DNA from 3 places in the Alteromonas macleodii ATCC 27126 genome. Region 1 is predicted to be linked to each of the others. Evidence: predicted binding sites of a transcription regulator. Region 1 holds the regulator's gene; each other region holds the start of a gene.
What was found. Region 1 encodes MetJ, which represses methionine synthesis genes. Its sites were predicted from a motif close to TAGACGTCTAGACGTCTA; they were not measured.

Region 1 (7,226 bases):
TTCTACCTTTACCAGCAGGCTTCTTTTTTTGAGGAGAGCGTCCACGAGAGACATAATCGCGTTGAGCCATAGTCGGCAATATTCCTACTTGTTATCGTTGTTTGTATGCGTAAGAAAACGTCATATACCAAATCTTTATGAAGAAGCAGCTTTCCTGCACTTCAATCCTGCAGAAATTTTAACGTATTGCTACCCAACAAGCTAACTGAAATCGGTAGGATCAATATCTATCGACCACCTTACCTTCATTGCCTGTGGCAACGCCTGTAAAAATGGCAGCGCCAAACGCAGCGCATTGTGAAGCGGCGCACGCTTTTCATGGCTGCATACCAGCATAAACCGAAACCTGCCTTGCCGCTTTTCAATCAAACAAGGAAACGGGCCATTTAGCTCAATGGCATGCTGCTGGAGAAATACTTGCTTACTGTCTTGTAAAAAGCGATAGGCCAAACTGCTGTCGGTCGCTTCTGCGCGAATGACAAACTGGCTAATAAATGGGGGAAGCCCTGCCGCTTTTCGCTCCATTAAAGCGTGTCTGGCGAAATGCCCATAGCCATTGTGCACTAAATCTTGTAGCAAAGGGTGATGAGGGTTGTGTGTTTGAAGCCACATCTCACCAGGTTTACTGGCGCGCCCTGCTCTTCCAGCAAGCTGAGTTACAAGCTGAGCGAGCTTTTCTGGTGCTCTAAAATCGGCACTAAAAAGTGCACCATCACAATCTAGCACCGCCACCAAGGTTACATGCGGAAAATGGTGACCTTTTGATAGTATTTGGGTACCTACCAGAAGCTGGTACTCTTGGCGGTTTATTGCATCCAGTGTTTGGTGCAGTTTATCTTTGCCCCGCACGGTATCACTGTCTATTCGTACCTGTTTAACACCGGGAAATAAACTTGCAAGCCCTTGCTCAACTTGCTCTGTTCCCGTACCCGCCGTAACTAATTCATTGTGATGGCACGCTTCGCAGTTTGATGGCATTGAGCGCATACCGCCGCAGTGATGACACTGTAAACGGTTCTGCGCTTTATGCACAGTATAAGGACGGTCACAACGCTTACACATGACGGTTTCGCCGCAGTGATGGCAAAGCAGCGCTGGCGCATAGCCTCTGCGATTCACAAACACCAATACCTGATTTCCCGCGTTGATATGCTGGCGCATTATTGTTAGCAAGCCTTGCGAAATACCGTAGTGAATGGGTTGGTCACGCGCGTCCAACACATGCTGATGCGTGCTTTTCGCACCTCCCGCTCGCTTAGTTAACTGCAAATGGGCATAGCGACCGCTTAGCGCATTATTAAGTGTTTCGAGTGCGGGCGTGGCGCTGCCTAATAAAAGAGGAATATTGTGCTGCTTAGCCCGCATAGCTGCTAGGTCACGGGCGTGATAGCGAAGTCCATCTTGTTGTTTAAAAGACTCGTCGTGCTCTTCATCCACAATCAGCATGCCGGGGTTGTGCAGCGGAGTGAAAATAGCTGAACGGGTACCGATGATTATCCCGAGTTCACCTGCTTTTGCTCGCTGCCACACCTGTAGCCGTTCTTTATCAGAAAGCTGAGAGTGTAAAACGCCCACTGCAATACCAAAGCGCTTTTCAAAGCGTGACACCGTTTGCGGCGTAAGCCCAATTTCTGGCACAAGTATAAGCACTTGTTTTCCGTCGCGCAGTAAGGGTTCGATGGCTTGAAGGTACACTTCCGTTTTACCGCTACCGGTAACCCCTTCAAGCAAACTTACAGCGAAATTGCCCTGCTGACGGTTTAGCGCGGCAATGGCAACCGACTGCTCAGTATCTGGAATTGGCTTTTCAGACACCGATAACGAGGCAAGCCAACTGCCTGACTTAAATTCAGGCGCGACTTCTTCAATGCTTATCAATGACTTTTCGACGAGCGCTTTGACCGCAGGTGCGCCATACTGCTTGCGCGCTTGGGACGCTAATAATGCACCACCAGCCATTGCAGTAAAACAGGCTTGTTGTTTAGGCGCCCGCGATAACGTGTCTGCAGTCGTTTGCTTACCTTCTTCGGTAAGCATTAACATGTCTTGAGGTGTTGGCGCTGCTGACTCGCCTTTGCGCAATAATACAGGCAGCATGGCGTGCAACACTTCACCCGGCGCATGATGATAGTACTGCCACAGCCATTGGGCCATTTTCAACAACACCCCATCTATAATAGGGCTATCGTCCAGTACCGACTCAATAGCTTTTAGCTTGTTGGAGTTTTCAATGTCGCTTTCAGGTTTGTGTAGGGTTTCAACAACTACGCCCACAAGTTTGCGCGGACCGAAAGGCACAACCACTCTTACACCCGCACTTAGTGCGTTATCGTGGGTATACGTGAAAAGTTGGCGCAGTGGCACTGGCACGGCAACTTGGATAAAGGCCATTGCGAAGGATCTACCTTATTTGACGATTGTTACAGCGCGTAATGCGCTTACTAAGCTTCTTATGTTGAAACTAATTATACTGAGGCTTCTTGCAGACCTATACGTTACAGCAAGTTGAGCTGCTAACAGCTAGCTACACATTTTGCCACTAGAGCATCTGGCCCAGCCTTGAAAGACAAATATTTAAACATACTTTACAGGTAAGCATAAAAGGAATGTTTTTTGTTTGGCCTTTTTATAAGGCTATCTTTTTATACGGCTACCTTGTCTAGCTCTCTTGTTTAGCATTTGGCCAAAAACCGCTTGATCAAGGCCCTGCCATCCTTTATTATGCGCCGCTCTTTTGCGATAGGCTGTTCTTTGAACGACTTATCATTTGAATTAAGTAACGTATGGTGTGCGACTTCGGGTTGTATAGCGATACGGCCTTATTATGTGAGGTAACCCAATGAAACAAGATATCCACCCAAAATACGAAGAAATCACAGCAACTTGCTCATGTGGTAACGTAATGAACATTCGTTCTACGCTTGGTAAAGACATCAACCTAGACGTATGTTCTTCATGTCACCCATTCTACACTGGTAAGCAACGTAACGTTGACACTGGTGGTCGTGTTGATCGCTTCAAGAAGCGTTTCGGTGCATTGGGCAAAAAGTAAGCCTGATATCGAGTTCAAAAAAAGCGCCTTTATGGCGCTTTTTTATTGCTTAAAATTCACGCTTCACACAAACAAGGTGTGCCAAACAGCGCTTTACCGCCGTTATCCTACGTCAGGCCTGTACCTAGCCAGTGTAACAAGCCCTGCAACTCGCCTTTCTGAAAACGTTTTTAGCTTAATTTACAACATCCAGCGTAACCTGAACTCAGTGAAGGTTTTTAACATTAGATAAATGCCTATCCCAATTGCCGCCACTCACTTTCTTACACTCTTCTTCGCTATCAAAATAAATACCAACGGGTGCTGACTTAATTGACGCCAAAGCAATATTCACTTGGTTTATGAAGTCTATATCCCAACCATTAGTTAACGCCCGCTGCTTCTCCTGCTCAGTATTAAACACGGCAATCACTTGCGGCGCTCTCCAATGTCCTACGTGAGTTAGCCAAACAAATCCATTATTGGTAGATTTTACGCTTTCACACACATCGGTTAGCACGGTTATTAGTTTTCTTTCTGTCATATCCTCGCCTTCAGCGCGAATTTTGAGTGGGCTTTCACAGGATTTTATCAGAAATATTGGATGGAGAATTAACGAGGTGTCTCCCTGCGTTCTATTTTCCTGATTTGGGTTTCTGTCCAATGCATTTATGAGAACGTAGATCCCTTTGATAGCTTTATTTTCCCCCTCCACACAATAGACCTACAGAATGTTATAACAAGTCAAAATAAATAGCATGAATGGCAATTATAGCCCCATTTTACTGGTCTAATTAGTATGCCTAACCTACATTGGTATATGAGAATTCTGATCAGATATGTACACAGTGATTGGCTGTGTTAGAGTTGTGATCGGCACTTTGATACTGAGCATTAATTCTGTGAATAATGCATGACTTTCAAGACTTGTGGCGCTTTTGGGTACATAAACCAGAGGCTTGTATCCATTAAGGTATGTGAGCAAAATCAGTAAAGGTTAACGCCTAGTCTGCTTTTCCACATGCCACCTTGGGGCCTATTGATGATTGCTGTAAAACAAAGATCAACAAGCCCTAGTGCTAACAACTATTTATAATCACTTTGTCATTACTTGGTTGTAACGCGCTTACGTTTATCTACCTATAACTATAACGACAATAAAATAGCTACAGAGCGTGAACGAAAACACCGATGAACCCTACATCTAAGGATACCTTTTTACATGTCAGATTTTAGACAACGCGCACTCGACTATCACGCCAAACCCACACCTGGAAAAATCCGCGTAGAGTTATCTAAACCAGCCGACAGCGTCGATGACCTTGCTCTTGCCTATAGCCCAGGCGTTGCCGAGCCGGTCAGAGAAATTGCCGAAGATGCAGATAACGCCTATAAGTACACGGGTAAAGGAAACCTGGTTGCCGTTATCAGTAACGGAACCGCGATTTTAGGGCTGGGTAACCTAGGCCCACTGGCATCGAAACCTGTTATGGAAGGTAAAGCCCTTCTGTTTAAACGCTTTGCTGGCCTGGATGCCATTGACATTGAGGTGAAGCATCGTACAACCGAAGAGTTCATTAATACGGTAGCGAATATCGCTGACACATTTGGCGGCATTAACTTAGAAGACATTAAAGCGCCTGAATGCTTTGAGATTGAACAAGAGCTAATTAAGCGCTGTAAAATTCCGGTATTCCATGATGATCAGCACGGTACCGCTATTGTAACTGCAGCGGGCATGCTTAATGCTCTGGAAATTCAGGGTAAAAGCATAGAGAGCGCTAAAATTGTGTGTATGGGTGCCGGTGCAGCAGCGGTCGCTTGTATGGAACTGCTTATTAAGTGTGGTGCCCAGCGCGAACGTATTTATATGCTAGACAGAAAAGGCGTTATCCATACTCGTCGCGAAGACTTAACTGAGCATAAAAAGCTATTTGCTAACAATACTGACAAGCGTACGCTTGAAGATGTAATGGAAGGTGCGGATATTTTTGTTGGTGTGTCTGGACCGGATGTTTTACCACCAGAAACACTGGCCTTGATGGCTGAAAACCCAATTGTATTTGCATGTTCTAACCCAGACCCTGAGATAAAGCCTGAACTTGCTCACGAAGTACGTAAAGATCTTATTATGGCCACTGGACGTTCGGACTACCCTAACCAAGTAAATAACGTACTGTGCTTCCCGTTTATTTTCCGTGGCGCGCTAGATGTTCGTGCAACGGCCATCAACGATGAAATGAAAGTAGCAGCAGTAGAAGCCCTTCGTGCTATTACGAAAGAGCCTGTACCAGAAGAAGTACTAGCTGCCAGTAAGAGTACTAGTCTGACATTTGGTAAGGAATACATTATTCCTAAACCTATGGATCCGCGTTTATGCGAGCGTATTGCTACCGCCGTATCTAAGGCTGCGATTGAATCTGGCGTTGCACGCGTGCCTGAAAGCCCAGAAGAATAAAATTCTGGCGCATAAGGCAAAAAAAATGGAGGGGCTAGTGCTCAACCTTTATTTGCTAAAAAGTGCGCTTCGAGAATACAAGTACATAAAAAACGGCGCCGTGTTGTAGGTTATCAACTAGCAATAACTTATAACAAAGCGCCGTTTCTCTTTAATACCAAATATCAGTCGTCTTCCGACACATCGTTTTCGAAGCTTGGATCAATGCCCATTTCTTCCATAATGCGTCTTGCTTCAGCCGGTACGCGATTAGGATTGTCTTTGCGCAGGTCATCATCGTTAGGCAATGGTTGACCGGTAAACGCATGCAAAAATGCTTCACACAACAGTTCTGAATTAGTGGCGTGACGCAAATTATTGATTTGGCGGCGAGTACGCTCATCAGTAAGCGCCTTAAGCACATTAATAGGTATAGAGACAGTGACTTTCTTTACCTGTTCGCTCTTCTTGCCATGCTCTGCGTAGGGGTGAATATATTTACCGTTCCATTCTGCCATTGTACTAACTCGGTCTACTCTTTTTTATGTTATGAAGAGAAATTCTAAACAAGTTCACGAAAAGGTCAATTGAGCAGTGTAAACCTCTTGACGTCTAGACATATATTCTTTAATTTAGACGTCTAAACGTCTATAAGAATACATTTTTGAGAGAAAAAGCCATGGTTTCTTACGCACAAGGTATCGATGCATTAAACCAGTCCCTGTCGGAACTGCGTGATATTGATGTATCTTTTGAATTCTTTCCGCCTAAAACGGAAGCCATGGAACAGACCCTGTGGAAGTCAGTTGAACGTCTAGCGCCACTAAAGCCAAGCTACATGTCGGTAACCTACGGCGCGAATAGCGGTGAGCGTGACAGAACCCACGACGTTGTAAAACGCATTCAGCAGCAAACCGGTGTCGCGGCGGTTCCTCACTTGACCTGTGTTGATGCTAGCCGTGATGAGCTTAAGCAAATTGCAAAAGACTACTGGGACTCAGGTATTCGCCGTATTGTTGCGCTTCGTGGCGATTTACCGCCAGGAGTAGAAAAGACAGAGATGTATGCCTCTGATCTTGTTGCCTTGCTAAAAGACGTTGCCGATTTTGATATTTCTGTTGCTGCCTATCCAGAGAAGCACCCTGAAGCACCAAATGCGCAGTTTGATTTACTAAACCTTAAGCGCAAAGCAGAAGCAGGTGCCACAGAAGCGATAACCCAGTTCTTTTTCGATACGAGTGTGTACCTTCGATTTAGAGACCGTGCAGCCGCAGCGGGTGTCGACTTAGATATCGTTCCGGGTATTTTGCCGGTAACCAACTACCAAACACTGGTGAAATTTGCGGGGTTCACAAATGTTCATGTGCCGGGATGGTTACACAAAATGTTCGACGGCCTTGATGCCGACGACCAAGCTACCCGTAATCTTATAGGCGCTAACATTGCTATGGACCAAGTTAAAGTACTCGCTAAAGAAGGGGTAAAACACTTCCATTTCTATACGTTGAACCGTAGTGAATTAAGCTACGCCATCTGCCACATGCTCGGCGTGCGTTCAGGCGCTTAATACATACGACAATCAGGACCGTGCTTGCGTTTTTTAACGAAGCACTCCACAAAAGGCGCAGTCAATGCGCCTTTGTTGTATAAAGCCTGCATTAAACTTTGCCACCAAGGCCACCCGCAGTTACCATCTGATATAACATGTAATGAACTATCGATGCTTTATAACAGTCCGCATAGATAAGACCGCGCTGT
Region 2 (7,226 bases), 1.8 Mb from region 1:
TTGAAGAAGGAAATAACCCTTGAGCTTGTGGGTGAGGAAACTGATTTAGACAAAAACCTGGTTGAAGCACTGGCCGATCCACTTGTGCATTTGGTGAGAAACTCCGTCGACCATGGTATTGAAATGCCTGATGACCGTGCTGCAGCGGGTAAACCGCGCATGGGTACGGTTCAGCTATCGGCATCTCAAGAAGGCGATCATATTCTTCTAACCATCGAAGATGATGGTAAAGGAATGGATCCTGAAAAGCTTAAAGAAATTGCTATTAGTCGCGGTGTACTAGACGCAGACGCAGCTGCACGGATGTCGGATGTTGAAGCGTTTAACTTGATATTCGCGCCAGGGTTCTCAACCAAAACAGAAATTAGTGATATTTCTGGTCGCGGTGTGGGCATGGACGTGGTTAAGACTAAAATTAACCAACTTAACGGCACCGTGAACATAGATTCACAGCTAGGAAAAGGCACGCGACTGGATATCAAAGTTCCGCTAACGCTAGCCATTCTTCCGACGCTAATGATTGTTGTAGGAAAACAAACCTTTGCGTTACCATTAGGTGCGGTGAACGAAATAATAAATATGGACATCAAAAAGACCAACACGGTCGATGGCCAGCTAACAATGATAGTTCGTTCAAAAGCAATTCCGTTGTTCTTCCTTGGTGAATGGTTGATTCGAGGTCCCAAAAACATCGATAGAGAAAAGGGACACGTTGTTGTAGTGCAAATTGGTACACAACAAGTAGGATTCGTAGTAGACGCGCTAATAGGCCAAGAAGAAGTGGTTATTAAACCTCTTGATGCATTATTGCAAGGCACGCCTGGTATGGCGGGAGCCACGATTACATCAGACGGTGGAATTGCACTAATTTTAGATATTCCGAGCCTGCTTAAACGGTATGCGCGTAAACCCATCAAGTAAGGCGATGAATTAACAGGAATAATAATCCATGGTCTTTAAAGTCCTTGTCGTGGACGACTCGACTTTTTATCGTCGTCGAGTAAAAGAAATACTCGATGGCGATAGGGAACTTGAAGTTGTTGGGGAAGCGAGAAATGGGCGCGATGCACTTGAAAAAGCAGAAGCGCTTAAGCCGGATGTGATAACGATGGATGTTGAAATGCCTGTCATGGACGGCATTTCAGCTGTAAAGGCCATAATGGACAAACGGCCTACACCTATTCTTATGTTTTCTTCGCTTACGCATCATGGTGCGCAAGCGACATTAGATGCGTTAGAAGCGGGCGCGCTCGATTTCTTACCTAAGAAATTTGAAGATATCGCGCAGGACAGAAAAGACGCATCGCGCTTGTTGTGTACAAAAGTACGCTTAATAGCGCGTCGTGGTATTGGTCTTAAGCGTCCGTCGTTTCGCTCTACAGAGGCAAGAAAGCTTCCTGATAATGCGCCAAAGCAGGCGTTTTTTAAAACATCAGGGTTGCTATCAGGGCATAAAGACGCAGCTAAACAACCAACCGTTTCGTCTGTAAGAGCGACGGGAAAGCACTACAAGTGTTTGGCAATTGGGGCTTCTACAGGCGGGCCTGTGGCGCTTCAAAAAGTGCTGTCTCCTTTACCTGCAGAGTTTCCATACCCCATTTTGCTTGTACAACACATGCCAGGAACATTTACTACGGCATTTGCACAGCGTTTAGACACAAACTGTAAGATTAGAGTAAAAGAAGCCGAGCACGGCGACATTCTAAAACCAGGTCATGCGTATCTTGCTCCCGGTGGGAAGCAAATGTTGCTAGAAACCATAGGTGCGAATAAACGCATTGCCATTGTTGATGCAAGTGCGAGTGACAAGGTGAATTATAAGCCCAGTGTTGATCTCACTTTCAGTTCTCTGGCTAAAGCTTATGGTGGGGATGTATTAGGAATTATATTAACGGGTATGGGGGCTGACGGCAGAGAAGGATGCCGAATGCTCAAGGAAAAAGGCGCAACGATTTGGGCTCAAGACCAAGATTCCTGTGTTGTGTACGGTATGCCTCAAGCTGTAGCCGTTGCCAATATATCCAGTAAAAATATAAACATTGATGATATGAGCAGTTGCGTTCAAACCGAAATGCGATAGCAGTTTGAAAAGTAATGGAACAGCAAATATGAAAGTGTGGACAGTAGCGAATCAGAAAGGTGGTGTAGGAAAGACTACCACTACGGTGAGCCTTGGCGGCTTGCTTGCACAGCAAGGCAAGCGAGTGCTCATGATTGATACTGATCCACATGCATCGCTGAGTTATTACTTCGGTATCGATGCAGAAGCGTCAAGTCATTCAGTTTACGATATTTTTATTAAGTCTAATGACATTACGGCCGATAATGTTATGGATTGTCTTTGCCCGACAAAGTTAGACAACTTATATGTGCTTCCTGCAACAATGGCGCTCGCGACCTTAGATAGAACGATGGGTAGCGAACAAGGTATGGGCTTAGTCCTAAAAAAAGCGTTGGCAAAAATCGCAGGGGAATTCGATGTTGCTATCATCGATTGCCCTCCAGTGCTTGGGGTGCTGATGGTTAACGCTCTTGCAGCGTGTGACAAGGTTATTGTGCCTACCCAAACGGAGTATCTGGCGCTTAAAGGGCTAGACAGAATGATTCGTACCATGGAAATTATGGGACGTTCGTTGGACAAATCCTTTGATACTGTGATTATTCCAACTATGTTTGATAAGCGCACTAACGCGGCGCTTGCATCGCGAAAGCGCTTAATGAATGACTATGGTGAGCGCGTGTGGGAAGGGGTTATTCCCGTCGACACGCACTTCAGGGATGCAAGTTTAGTACAGCTTCCCATTTCCGCAGCGTACCCCAAAACACGTGGTGTGTCTGCGTACGAGAAACTATTAGCGGTATTGGAGAAATAACGAGAACATGAGCAAGCAATCGCCTTTTGCCCGTGAAGAAGTGATGGAGGCATACCTTGATAGTCTCCTCAAAGAGCCAGAAGCACCGGAAGATGTGACTGCGCGCACGGCAAAATTGCTCGAGCAGGCTTCTCAGCAGATGGCTGAAACGGCACTTGCTTCTACCGCCAATGAAAGTGAGCCGCAATCAAATGAACAAGAAGCGATAGCGGAAAAGGTTACATCGTTAATTGAAACGCAAAAAGCAGAGACAATTGAAGATGAACAGCAACAGTCTCACGCAGAAACTTTAGTAGAAAATGAACAAGAAGCTGCGTTAAACCGCGCTGAAAAAACAAAAGTTCCACTAAAGGATACTCTCGGTTTTCGCTTTCAGGCGCTATTCTTTGAGGTTGCAGGGTTAACACTTGCGGTGCCTTTGACGTCGCTAGGTGGGATCCACCAAATTGAGAAGATTGGCCCTTTATTTGGAAAACCTGATTGGTTTATGGGTGTAATGTTGCACAGAGAGTCTAAACTAAGTGTTGTTGACTCTGCAAAATGGGTAATGCCAGAAAAATATGACGAAAACCTCGCACAATCGCTTAACTACCGATATCTTATAATGTTAGGGGAAAGTGCGTGGGGTCTGGCTAGTGAAAAGCTAGTCAATACGGTCAATTTGACTACCGATGATGTTAAATGGCGCGAGTCCACAGGTAAGCGTCCCTGGTTAGCAGGGATGGTTAAAGAAAAAATGTGCGCGTTAATTGACGTTGAAGAATTAATATCTATGCTTAACAAAGGCTTAGGCAGTAACGACCAGACGCCATAGTATTGGGAGCCAGGTTCATGAGCGACGAAAGAATAAATAATAACGCCACCGACAGCAACGACGAAGTCCTTCAATGGGTAACGTACCGCTTAGGTGAAGAAACTTACGGTATCAACGTGATGCAAGTTCAAGAGGTCTTGCGTTATACCGAAATAGCCCCTGTACCCGGTGCACCTGACTATGTACTTGGTATTATCAATCTGCGTGGTAACGTAGTAACGGTTATTGATACACGTGCTCGTTTCGGATTACCGCCAACAGAAATTACTGACAATACCCGTATCGTTATTATTGAGTCTGACGAGCAGGTGGTTGGTATTCTGGTGGATAGTGTCGCTGAGGTGGTTTACTTGAAATCTTCAGAGATTGACAGTGCCCCTAACGTAGGTACTGAAGAGAGTGCTAAGTTTATCCAAGGTGTAAGTAATCGCGACGGCGAACTGCTTATTCTTGTAGATCTTAATAAATTGTTAAGCGACGAAGAGTGGGATGAGCTTAGCAACATCTAAATAAATGAATAGGCGGTATTGATTGTAATACTGCCTACATTTCCCCAAGGGTTATGTCCATGGATTGGCAGCTTGCTGCACCTACCTTATTAGAACTCATACTGTGTATTCTTGTAGTTATACTCATCGCCGCGATGGGTGTGCTGTATTCACACATTAAGCAGTTGCGTTCTGCATTAAGCGAAAGCGAACATGCTAACGCAGAGGCTATTGCCCGCACTGAAGCCCTTGCTAAAAATGCAAATAATCAACAAACTGAGGCGCAAGCACGCACGTTGGTGATCACTCGACACCTTCAAGAGTTAGACGAAAAGCAAACTGATATTGAAAACCAGCTTCGAGAACTCAAGCTTCAAGATCCTTCCCTACGCCTATATCAGCGTGCGGCGGACTTAGTCAAGCAAGGCGCTAGCATTGATGAAATTATAGAAGCCTGCGACATTCCTCGTGCCGAAGCTGAGATGTTGGTAATGGTGCATAAACAAAATAATTAGTATTTTTGAGCACCAGAGAAAAAACGTTTAGACGTCTAGACGTAAAGATGTTGACATATCGCCAGTTATAGACACAATACAGATATTGTAATTTATCACTGGAGCCCTCTATGCCAATTCGTATTCCTGAGCAGTTACCCGCGCAGAATGTACTACTAGGTGAAAATATTTTTACCATGGACATGGACAGGGCTGCCAATCAGGATATTCGTCCTCTTGAAGTCGGTATTCTTAATTTAATGCCGAACAAGATAGAAACAGAGGTACAGTTACTTCGCCTGTTATCGAACACGCCACTGCAAATAAACGTGGATTTAATTCGAATTGATAATCAAGCGCCGAAGAATACCCCGCAATCGCACATGGATGCTTTCTATCACGACTTTTCAGCGGTAGCGAATAAGAAATACGATGGCCTCATTGTCACCGGTGCGCCTCTCGCGCTTATCGATTACGAGGAAGTAAAGTATTGGGAAACCATGACCACCATATTGGAGTGGGCGCAGCGTCACGTGAACTCAACCCTTTACTTGTGTTGGGCTGCTCACGCCGCCATGTATCACTTTTACGGCATTACACGAGAGCTTAGAAACGAAAAGTTTTCAGGTGTCTTTAAACACAAAGTGAATGACCCGAATAATGAGCTATTAAGGGGCTTTGATCCTTCTTTTTACGCACCACATTCCCGTTATGGGCATATTAACACCTCGTTGTATAACAGCGTCGATGGACTTAGTGTTGTTGCAGAGTCTGACGATGTAGGCGCTTATATTGTGGCGTCAGAAGATAAGCGCATGGTATTTGTAACGGGTCACCCGGAATACGATCCAGATACACTTAAAGATGAGTATTTTCGAGATATTGCCGCGGGACAAACGCCAGTAATTCCAAAAAACTATTTTGAAGGGGATGATCCAGCCAAGTCTCCTATTGTACAGTGGCGCTCACACGGTAGCCTATTGTTTACAAACTGGCTGAATTATTATGTCTATCAGACCACGCCTTACGATTTAAGTCAGCTTGCTGAAAAGTCACAGCCAAAGAGGTAGCACGTGAGCCAAAGACCAAATTCTAGCGCGCAAGCAACGCTTACAGAAGCCGCTAAAAAGCGCATCCTTATATTAGATGGCGCCATGGGCACCATGATCCAGCGCCATAAGTTAGAAGAAGAAGATTATCGCGGAACACAGTTTGCCGACTGGCACTGCGATGTTAAGGGTAACAACGATTTGTTGGTTCTTACCCAGCCCGATATCATCTATCAAATTCACTGTGATTACTTTGAGGCTGGCGCGGACATTATTGAAACGAATACGTTTAATGCTACGACTATCGCTATGGCCGATTACGATATGCAGGCTCAATCACGTGACATTAATTTAGCTGCAGCTAAATTGGCGCGTAAAGCTGCCGATGAGTTCACAGCAAAGACACCCGACAAACCCCGTTTCGTGGCGGGCGTACTTGGGCCAACAAACCGCACTGCTTCAATTTCGCCTGACGTTAACGACCCAGGCAAACGCAATGTTACTTTTGACGAACTCGTGGAAGCGTATAGCGAGTCTACCGAAGCGCTCATTGAAGGCGGTGCAGATTTAATCATGCTGGAAACCATCTTCGATACACTTAATGCGAAAGCGGCAGCCTATGCGGTAGAGTCGGTTTTTGAAAAGCTAGGTATATCGCTGCCCGTTATGGTGTCTGGCACGATTACCGATGCCTCAGGGCGCACGCTGTCTGGTCAAACCGCGGAAGCGTTTTATTATTCCATGCGACACATCAGTCCATTCTCATTCGGCTTAAACTGTGCTCTTGGACCAGACTTACTGCGCCAATACGTAGATGAAGTGGCTACTGTTAGTGAGTGCTTAATTTCAGCGCACCCTAACGCTGGTTTACCCAACGAGTTTGGTGAATACGACATGGAAGGCCCTGAAATGGCCGAGCACATCAAAGAATGGGCGCAGTCTGGGCTAGTGAATATTGTAGGTGGCTGCTGCGGCAGTACGCCGGAACACATTCGCGATATTGCTAACGCGGTCAATGGGATTGCGCCAAGAAAAGTGCCAAAGTTTGAACCCAAAATGCGTTTGTCAGGCCTAGAGCCGTTTGTACACTAGGAGGGCATAATGAGCGCAGAATTTTCTACATTTATTAATATCGGTGAGCGTACCAACGTAACAGGCTCCGCTCGCTTTAAACGACTTATTCTTGAAGGCGATTATGAAACTGCACTTGATGTCGCAAGGCAACAAGTAGAGAACGGCGCGCAGATCATCGATATCAATATGGATGAGGCCATGCTTGATTCAAAGCAGGCCATGATCACCTTTTTAAACCTGATTGCCTCTGAGCCAGATATTAGCCGAGTTCCCATTATGATCGACTCGTCTAAATGGGAGATCATCGAAGCAGGGCTTAAGTGTGTGCAGGGCAAAGCGATTGTTAACTCTATTAGCTTAAAAGAAGGGGAAGCGCTCTTCTTAAACCAAGCCAAGCTAATAAAGCGCTATGGTGCTGCAACCGTAGTTATGGC
Region 3 (7,226 bases), 310 kb from region 1:
ACGGATCGCACAAAGTACTCATTTGGTCTTTTTTGATCATTTAGGAACAATAGCGAGAAACAATCGCTCAATTTTTGATTCAACGGATGAGGATTCATCGGGGCATTGTCGAGCCAGGCCTGTGTGGCAAAGCTACCGGCAGCAATACCGTCGAACATGCGCGGCGCAATATAATGATCGAAAGCGTGAAACCATTCGTGGGCTAGCGCTCCGGCTCCTGCATTTTTTGCTAGCGCAAGCTGTCTTTTCGCACTGTTGTAGTGGGCACTGCTGTGTTTTTGACCGCCACTGCCAAAAGCCAGTGACAGGGATCCGTTTAACGATAACACCTGTTCATTGATATTTAAGATCGCGACCAGATCGTAAAGCGCATCGAAAAAGAGGTTGGCAGCGATCTGTTGTTCTTCTGCTGTTACCCATCTACCCACAGTGATCGTAGCGAAATTAAACAGTTTGCGAATATCTTGAAATGAAACATCAGCGCCGTCCCTGTGGCTTGGGCCGTTGCGATAAAACTGCTGATGAATACGGCCTTTACTTTCCAACACTGACATCCGAAATTAATAGGCGTTAAGCCATCGAGACCAATAACTGTTCGCACCATGCTTCGATGCGTGCGTCTGTTTTGTCGTATTGGTTTTCATCGTCAAGAGACAGGCCAACAAACTGAGTTTTGTCTTCGGTTAACGCTTTTGAGGCGGTAAACTCGTATCCTTCGTTTGGCCAATAACCCACGATCTTACAGCCTGATGGCAATATTGCATCGTGAAGCATGCCTAGTGCATCTTGAAACCATTCACCGTAACCAAGTTGATCGCCAAGTCCGAATAAGGCGATGGTTTTCCCTGATAAATCCAAACCGTGCACTTCTTCCCAATGAGACTCCCAATCTTCCTGCAGCTCGCCAAAGTCCCACGTTGAAATACCAAAAATGATAATGTCGTATTCGGCCGTGCGCGTTAGGTTAACGTCTTTAATGTTGTGAAGGTCAACAATATCTTCGTCGAAAAGGCTATTGAGCTGCGCTTGGATTTTTTCTGCTGCCATTTCGGTATAGCAAGTTGTTGAGCCGTAAAATAATCCGATGGACAGTGCGCTATCACTCATTAGATACCTCTTTTGAACTAATCGTCTTTAGAAGCTGGGAATTCTACCTCTTTACCGTTGCTCAACAAAGCTTTGCACTGAACATCGGTGGTTTTCTGTGAAATTTTTAATACACCAATGGCGCAACCGTTGAATAATTCGCCATAGCCCAAACTTGGTTCTCTCGCTTTTACTGACATATTTCGACGTCTTGTGAAAAGGTTTAGAGGCGATTTAGAGCGATAAAGCACGCGGTTTAATCTATCTAGCCATTTGATCAATCCATCCGGAAAGGCGTTTTTTAATCCGCTGCAGGTGAACTGGGTGATGTGGGGGCTGTTGCGCCTAAAGCGCAGGCGTACATCGTATACAAAGGAATAGTGCACATCGCCAGATAGAATGATGAAATCGGGGGGCGTTTTGTAATGTCTGAATATGTTTAATATAACGTTCGCGGTGCCTTTGTGGGCCATCCAGTTCTCCGCATCAACAGTAAGCGCCTTGCCAAAAAACGTAAACACCTTTTGAATGGCTTCGATAACCTTTACGCCATAAATGGGAGCGGCAGAGACAACGATGACAGATTCTTTGCCGATTATGGAATGCTGAAAATCACACAGTGCTTCCCAGTCCATTAGCCCCGAGGGCTTATTCATATTAGATTCACTGCGCCAACGCTGCGTGCGGGTGTCTAAAACCTCAATAGGTGGTGTGGTATCTAAACGGTAATGCCACTGATCAAAATCCAAAAGATCATCAATGATTTCATCGTGCGAGTTTAAACCGCTTTCTCCCATGGATTCTTGTACTTTAGCAATTAATGGCGCTACTTTTTTTGGTGCATTTCCCCATCCTTGGCAAAGCAAGTAGCCGATAAGCGCATTGCCGATCATGCGTTTTGATAGAGGGTTTCCATAGACTTCTTGTTCCCAGCCCCGGGTTAAGTTCCAGTCGTCGGTAACATCGTGATCGTCAAAGATCATATAGGTAGGAATGTGTGCCAGGGCCCTACGTACCTGCGGTAGCTGTTTTACAAAGCCGTTAAGCGCTTCGTGTTCTTTGTCGAAAATAGCGTGGTATTTTGGGGGGATCCCATCTTTATCTATATTGATATCAGCCCAAAGCGTGTCGGACCACACCAGTAAATACATAGCGATGATCTCCGCACTGCCAATCAAATGGTTTTGCGCGTTTACTGATGTGAATACCGGTTTCTTCTTAGCACCAAAGAATATTGAAGACAGTACCGTATTGGTCGCAATTTGTGGCAGAAGCTGCTCTCGTTCGTAATACCCATGTTCATGTGTGGCAAGTTCATTAGTGTTGGTTACTACTGCCCCTTCCAGTGCTTCATGATAAAGACCTAAACGGTCAATCACGCTGTGTATGGCTTTAAGCATAGGACCTGCGACATCATCAGCGTAAATTTGATCGCCCGTCATCAACAGGAGATCGGGAAAATCATTTTGCTTTTTGAACGCATTTTTATGGAGTACATCTACTTGTGCTAGGGCATCATCACTGTGAAAGTGAGGCTTACGGCATGAGCCGTGCAGTATGGTCTCGGGAGTCTCGGTGTAGTGGAAACATAAGGAAGACTGCCCATCGTAAAGAAGCCCGCGTTGTTCATTTTCCCATGAAGCCTGCTGAGCATCGTCGCTAAAAGATAGCGAGTAACCTATCCGCGCAGTATCTTCGAAGGGCTCTGACGAAGTGAAAGAGAGCAAGTGTATAAATGCGTACTTACCTACGCGTATGGTTTCGCGTTGACAATTGCCGCTGACGACGACTTCATTTGCAGATAGATTTAGCGCAGGTGAATCGGCGTTACTGGTTACTACCCAAATATGACATTCTGTAGATGTCACCTTTCTTACTATTGGACCTGCAATAACTTGGGGCAAGTGCTGCGTAGAAATGACGCTCTCCTTTAATTTTCGTCAATATTAATACACGTAAGTGTGTTAACTAAATATGCTGCACATTAATTGAAAACATGATGACAGCACGACTATTTAACGTTGCCAAATCATATATGTACTCAGCAAACCTGATGTCTATCGCATAACCTTACTCTTTTTTGTGAATAAACGGTATGCTCGATATACTCCCTTACAATTTTTTCAGTTTTACCTTTTGCTCTCGTCTTAATAAACGGAGAGAGGACTTCACACTATGCTAAAATATTTAACCAGTGCTGTGCTAACCACTTTACTGATAAGCGCCTGTAGCGAGCCGAAAGACGTTGTTATTACTCCTGAACCTCAAGACTTGACAGAAGTCACTGTGGGTAAATGGATCCTTGATGAAAAAGGCAACGTTATGTTTGATCCTCAAACCTCAGGGTTAGTGGTGCTAGACGGTCAACTTGTCACTATCGCAGATGCTAGCGCTGATACCACTCAACAGTTGAAACTTCATAGCATTTCACCAGATACCGCAACGCTGAGCGCATCGAGCGAACGCTTTTCATTTTCCAACACCGTGCGCCGAAGCTGCTTTTATAGCTATTTGAGCGAGCAACCTGATTTAGAAGCGCTAGCCGTAGACCCCAGAGACACTAACGTAATTTATACGGTTACCGAAGATGCTACCCGTACCGGCGCATTAAGCCCTCGCTGTGAATCCAAATACGAGGAAACAGGGTCAACAGATTACCCTACCTTGTTGGTAAAATTGACACGAAAAGATAATGGCTCGGTTGAAATGTCGGATGTGCGACCTCTTCAGTTTCCCAACGATTTTGAAGTAGGTAATTTTCCTAACGACGGCATTGAAGGGTTGACGATGGCTGAAGACGGCACGTTATATCTGGCGCTAGAGAAAGATAAAGCAGGACAGCCAAGAATTTTTACATTGGCTGTTGATGAAGACTTTTTCTCGTCGAATGATTTTGCCACAGTGAGCGAGCCTAACCTTCAACTTCCTTCGTTTACTTCAGGTAATCATCCTATCAATGGACTGGCGTTATATACTCATTCAACGGGCGCATCCTATTTGTTTGGCGCAGCAAGAAACGACAATGAACTGTGGGTAATTGATGTGAGTGGCAGTAAGCCAACAACGCGTATCCCTATTACTTTCGACGTTGCCGGCGATCAGAGTTGCGAACAGTACACAATGGATAATTCGTCGATGGAAGGATTAGTGACCATTGAAAATACCTTGTGGATCATTAACGATCCTTGGGAGAAAAACTACCTTAAAAACGCGACGTGTGAAGCGCATAAGAAGCGTTATGAAGACTTAGCGCCTTTATTATTTCCACTAGAAATTAACAGCGTTTGGTTTGAATAATAAGAAAACGAATAGATTGAAAAACCAAAGGGTTGCTTTTAAGCAACCCTTTTTATTGTTGGCTAACGCTATTGATAGCGCGCTTAATATCGCTGTTTTATCTATGCGTCGCTGCGAAGTCGAGAAGCGAAGGTTTTTTTGAACTTCGCAAGTTTAGGCGCCACCACCATAGAGCAATATTGGTTTTGTGGATTATTTTTGAAGTAATCTTGGTGGTAGTCTTCGGCGTCGTAGTAGTTATTTACTGCTACTATTTCAGTCACTACGGGATCGGGCCAAATCTCTTCTTCTGTGATTTCTGCGATAATTTTTTCTGCTTCAGCTTTTTGTGTATCATCGTGATAGAAAACCGCGCTGCGATACTGTGTTCCTACATCATTGCCCTGTCTGTTAAGCTGTGTAGGGTTATGCAGCGCAAAGAAAATTTCTAGTATCTCTCGGTAGCTAATGCTGTCGGCATCAAATGTCACTTGTACCACTTCAGCATGGCCAGTATTTCCTTTGCATACCTCTTCATAGGTTGGATCGGCCTTTTCGCCTCCAGCATAGCCAGAAATTGCTTTTTCCACGCCTTCAACGCTATTAAACGCTGATTCGATACACCAAAAGCATCCGCCTGCCAATGTGGCGACTTGTAAATTTGCCATAGTAAAAACCTCTCTTAATCTTTGTCTGTAGTGTGGGTGCGGGTAGGTCACAACACAAGTCATCCAAGCGTGTTTTTTTATCGTATAAACGAATATTAAATAAGAATAATGTGCGAGCTGAGTGAAAGGTTTTAACATGTGAGGCTAGCTGCTTTCTTTCAAGCAGTTTGCAACTGGTAAGAATGCGTATAAACGTGTTCAAAATTTGGCAGAGGTATTCAGTCGTGATTATTTTCTATGACGGGTATTGTCCGTTGTGTATCGCTGAAATGCGTCATTTAAGAAAAAGAGACAAGCACAACAAATTAACATTGGTAGATATTCAGGCCCCCGATTTTTCGAACCGTTATCCAACCATGGATTGGCATGCACTCAATGCAAGAATTCACGGACTTCGTGAAGACGGGACGTTGATAACTGGCCTTGATGTCACTCATGAAGCATGGAAAGCCGTGGGCATGGGTTGGCTATATGCACCGCTTCGCTGGCCTGTTATTCGTTATGTAGCCGATGCTTTCTACAATGTATTCGCAAAGCATAGATACACCATTTCATACCTGTTAACAGGTAAAAAACGCCAGTGCGATCGCTGCATACCAGGAGAAGCCAGTGAAAAATAACGTCCTTATAGTGGGCGCGTCGGGCGGTATTGCGTCTGCGCTTATTGAGCAATATAGCAGTGATGGTGCTAGGGTGTTTGCGGTTAGTCGCGCCCCTTTATCTGACACCAATCATTCTGGGGATGTTACCTATCATCAGCTGGCCGAACAGGACGATAGGCACATTAGCGAATTTGTTGAACAGCTGGCTGAACAGCAGGTTGTGTTAACTACGGTAGTTATCACAACAGGCTTTCTACACCGCGAAAGCGATGGCATTCATCCTGAAAAACGTTTGGAAGATGTCAGCGAGCAGGCCTTAGCGGCTTATTTTTCGACTAACAGCATTATTCCCGCAATGTGGCTCAAGCATTTGGTGAATATTATGAGTAAAGAAGGCTCAACCCTTGTTTGCTTAAGCGCGAGAGTAGGGAGTATTTCAGATAATGGACTTGGCGGGTGGTACGGCTACCGCGCGTCGAAAGCGGCGCTCAACATGTTGGTTAAAACAGCGTCGGTAGAATACAAGCGCAGATTGAAAGACGTGATGCTTGTTTGTTATCACCCTGGGACGGTTGATACGGGGCTTTCTAAGCCTTTTCAAAAGAACGTCGCCGCCAAGAAATTGTTCACGCCTGAGTTTACCGCTAAACAGCTCATTCACCACCTTTCGGCGCTTAATCGAGACCAAGCTTGTCATTTTATCGACTGGAATGGCGAAGTGGTAACTTGGTGATACGGTCTAACATCATTTCAGCAAGTCCAACATCAAGACTTTTTATTTCACTGCTGTTACCATGCTATTTTTGGGAATGGTGCAGCGTATTGATAAGCCCATAGAGGTAGCAATACAACGCGTTGACGCCACACGTGAGTCATAACAACAAACGCCATCCTGATAATAAATAATACCAGTTCGCTCGGCTTGATTCTTACGAATAGTAAGTACCGACAACCAGCATAAATTGTGAGCTCACGACGTGTTTGTGCATCACAAGGCGTGATACGGCGAACTGCTATAACAATAACTCAACAAGAGGAAGGGATATGAGCGGGGCCAGAGAACAGTTCGGATCGCGCATAGGTTTTATTTTGGCTGCTGCAGGTTCTGCGGTAGGCATAGGTAATTTGGTAGGGTTTCCTGTCGGTGCAGCTAAAAATGGCGGTGGTGCATTTCTTTTAATGTACGCTATTTTCGTTTTTGCCATTTGTTTACCGGTAATGCTGGCGGAAATGTCAGTTGGTCGCCATGCTAAAAAAGACCCGCTTGGTGCATACAGTGATATAAGCGGTAATGAAAAGAAATGGAAAGTCGCGGGGTGGCTAGCTATTGCTACGCCGTTCATGATTGCCGTTTTCTACATGGTTATTACTGTGTGGCTTTTCGGCTATTTGTTCGAAGCAGTAAGCGGAAATCTAGACAAGTTAGCTAACCCAGAAACCTTTGGGCTGTTTATTAACTCAGAAGCCATCTTTTTATATATGGCGGCCGTTGTTGGTGTGGTCTACCTCATCCTTCAAGGCGGTGTAAAAGAAGGGATAGAAAAAGCGGCAAAGCTGCTCATGCCTGCGCTTTTCGTGATGCTTATCGGTCTCG

Region 2: the regulator MetJ is predicted to act here: its motif matches at 4,719-4,736, upstream of metA (homoserine O-acetyltransferase MetA).
Region 3: the regulator MetJ is predicted to act here: its motif matches at 5,108-5,125, upstream of msrA (peptide-methionine (S)-S-oxide reductase MsrA).

The regions. Positions count from the first base shown of each region.
Region 1 is NC_018632.1:4,035,953-4,043,178, forward strand. Features, by position in the region: gene MASE_RS17180 (cbb3-type cytochrome oxidase assembly protein) at 1-70, opposite strand, end outside; gene priA (primosomal protein N') at 202-2,391, opposite strand; gene rpmE (50S ribosomal protein L31) at 2,840-3,052, shown strand; gene MASE_RS17200 (hypothetical protein) at 3,258-3,575, opposite strand; gene MASE_RS17205 (malic enzyme-like NAD(P)-binding protein) at 4,254-5,489, shown strand; gene metJ (met regulon transcriptional regulator MetJ) at 5,654-5,986, opposite strand; gene metF (methylenetetrahydrofolate reductase) at 6,148-7,035, shown strand.
Region 2 is NC_018632.1:1,157,071-1,164,296, forward strand. Features, by position in the region: partial or broken gene MASE_RS04910 (chemotaxis protein CheA) at 1-921, shown strand, start outside; gene MASE_RS04915 (protein-glutamate methylesterase/protein-glutamine glutaminase) at 950-2,080, shown strand; gene MASE_RS04920 (ParA family protein) at 2,109-2,873, shown strand; gene MASE_RS04925 (chemotaxis protein CheW) at 2,881-3,687, shown strand; gene MASE_RS04930 (chemotaxis protein CheW) at 3,705-4,196, shown strand; gene MASE_RS04935 (DUF2802 domain-containing protein) at 4,256-4,690, shown strand; gene metA (homoserine O-acetyltransferase MetA) at 4,801-5,739, shown strand; gene MASE_RS04945 (homocysteine S-methyltransferase family protein) at 5,743-6,810, shown strand; gene metH (methionine synthase) at 6,820-7,226, shown strand, end outside.
Region 3 is NC_018632.1:3,723,751-3,730,976, reverse strand. Features, by position in the region: gene MASE_RS15930 (CLCA_X family protein) at 1-545, opposite strand, end outside; gene fldB (flavodoxin FldB) at 571-1,107, opposite strand; gene MASE_RS15920 (metallophosphoesterase family protein) at 1,125-2,990, opposite strand; gene MASE_RS15915 (hypothetical protein) at 3,262-4,383, shown strand; gene msrA (peptide-methionine (S)-S-oxide reductase MsrA) at 4,485-5,030, opposite strand; gene MASE_RS15905 (thiol-disulfide oxidoreductase DCC family protein) at 5,255-5,650, shown strand; gene MASE_RS15900 (SDR family NAD(P)-dependent oxidoreductase) at 5,640-6,365, shown strand; gene MASE_RS15895 (sodium-dependent transporter) at 6,677-7,226, shown strand, end outside.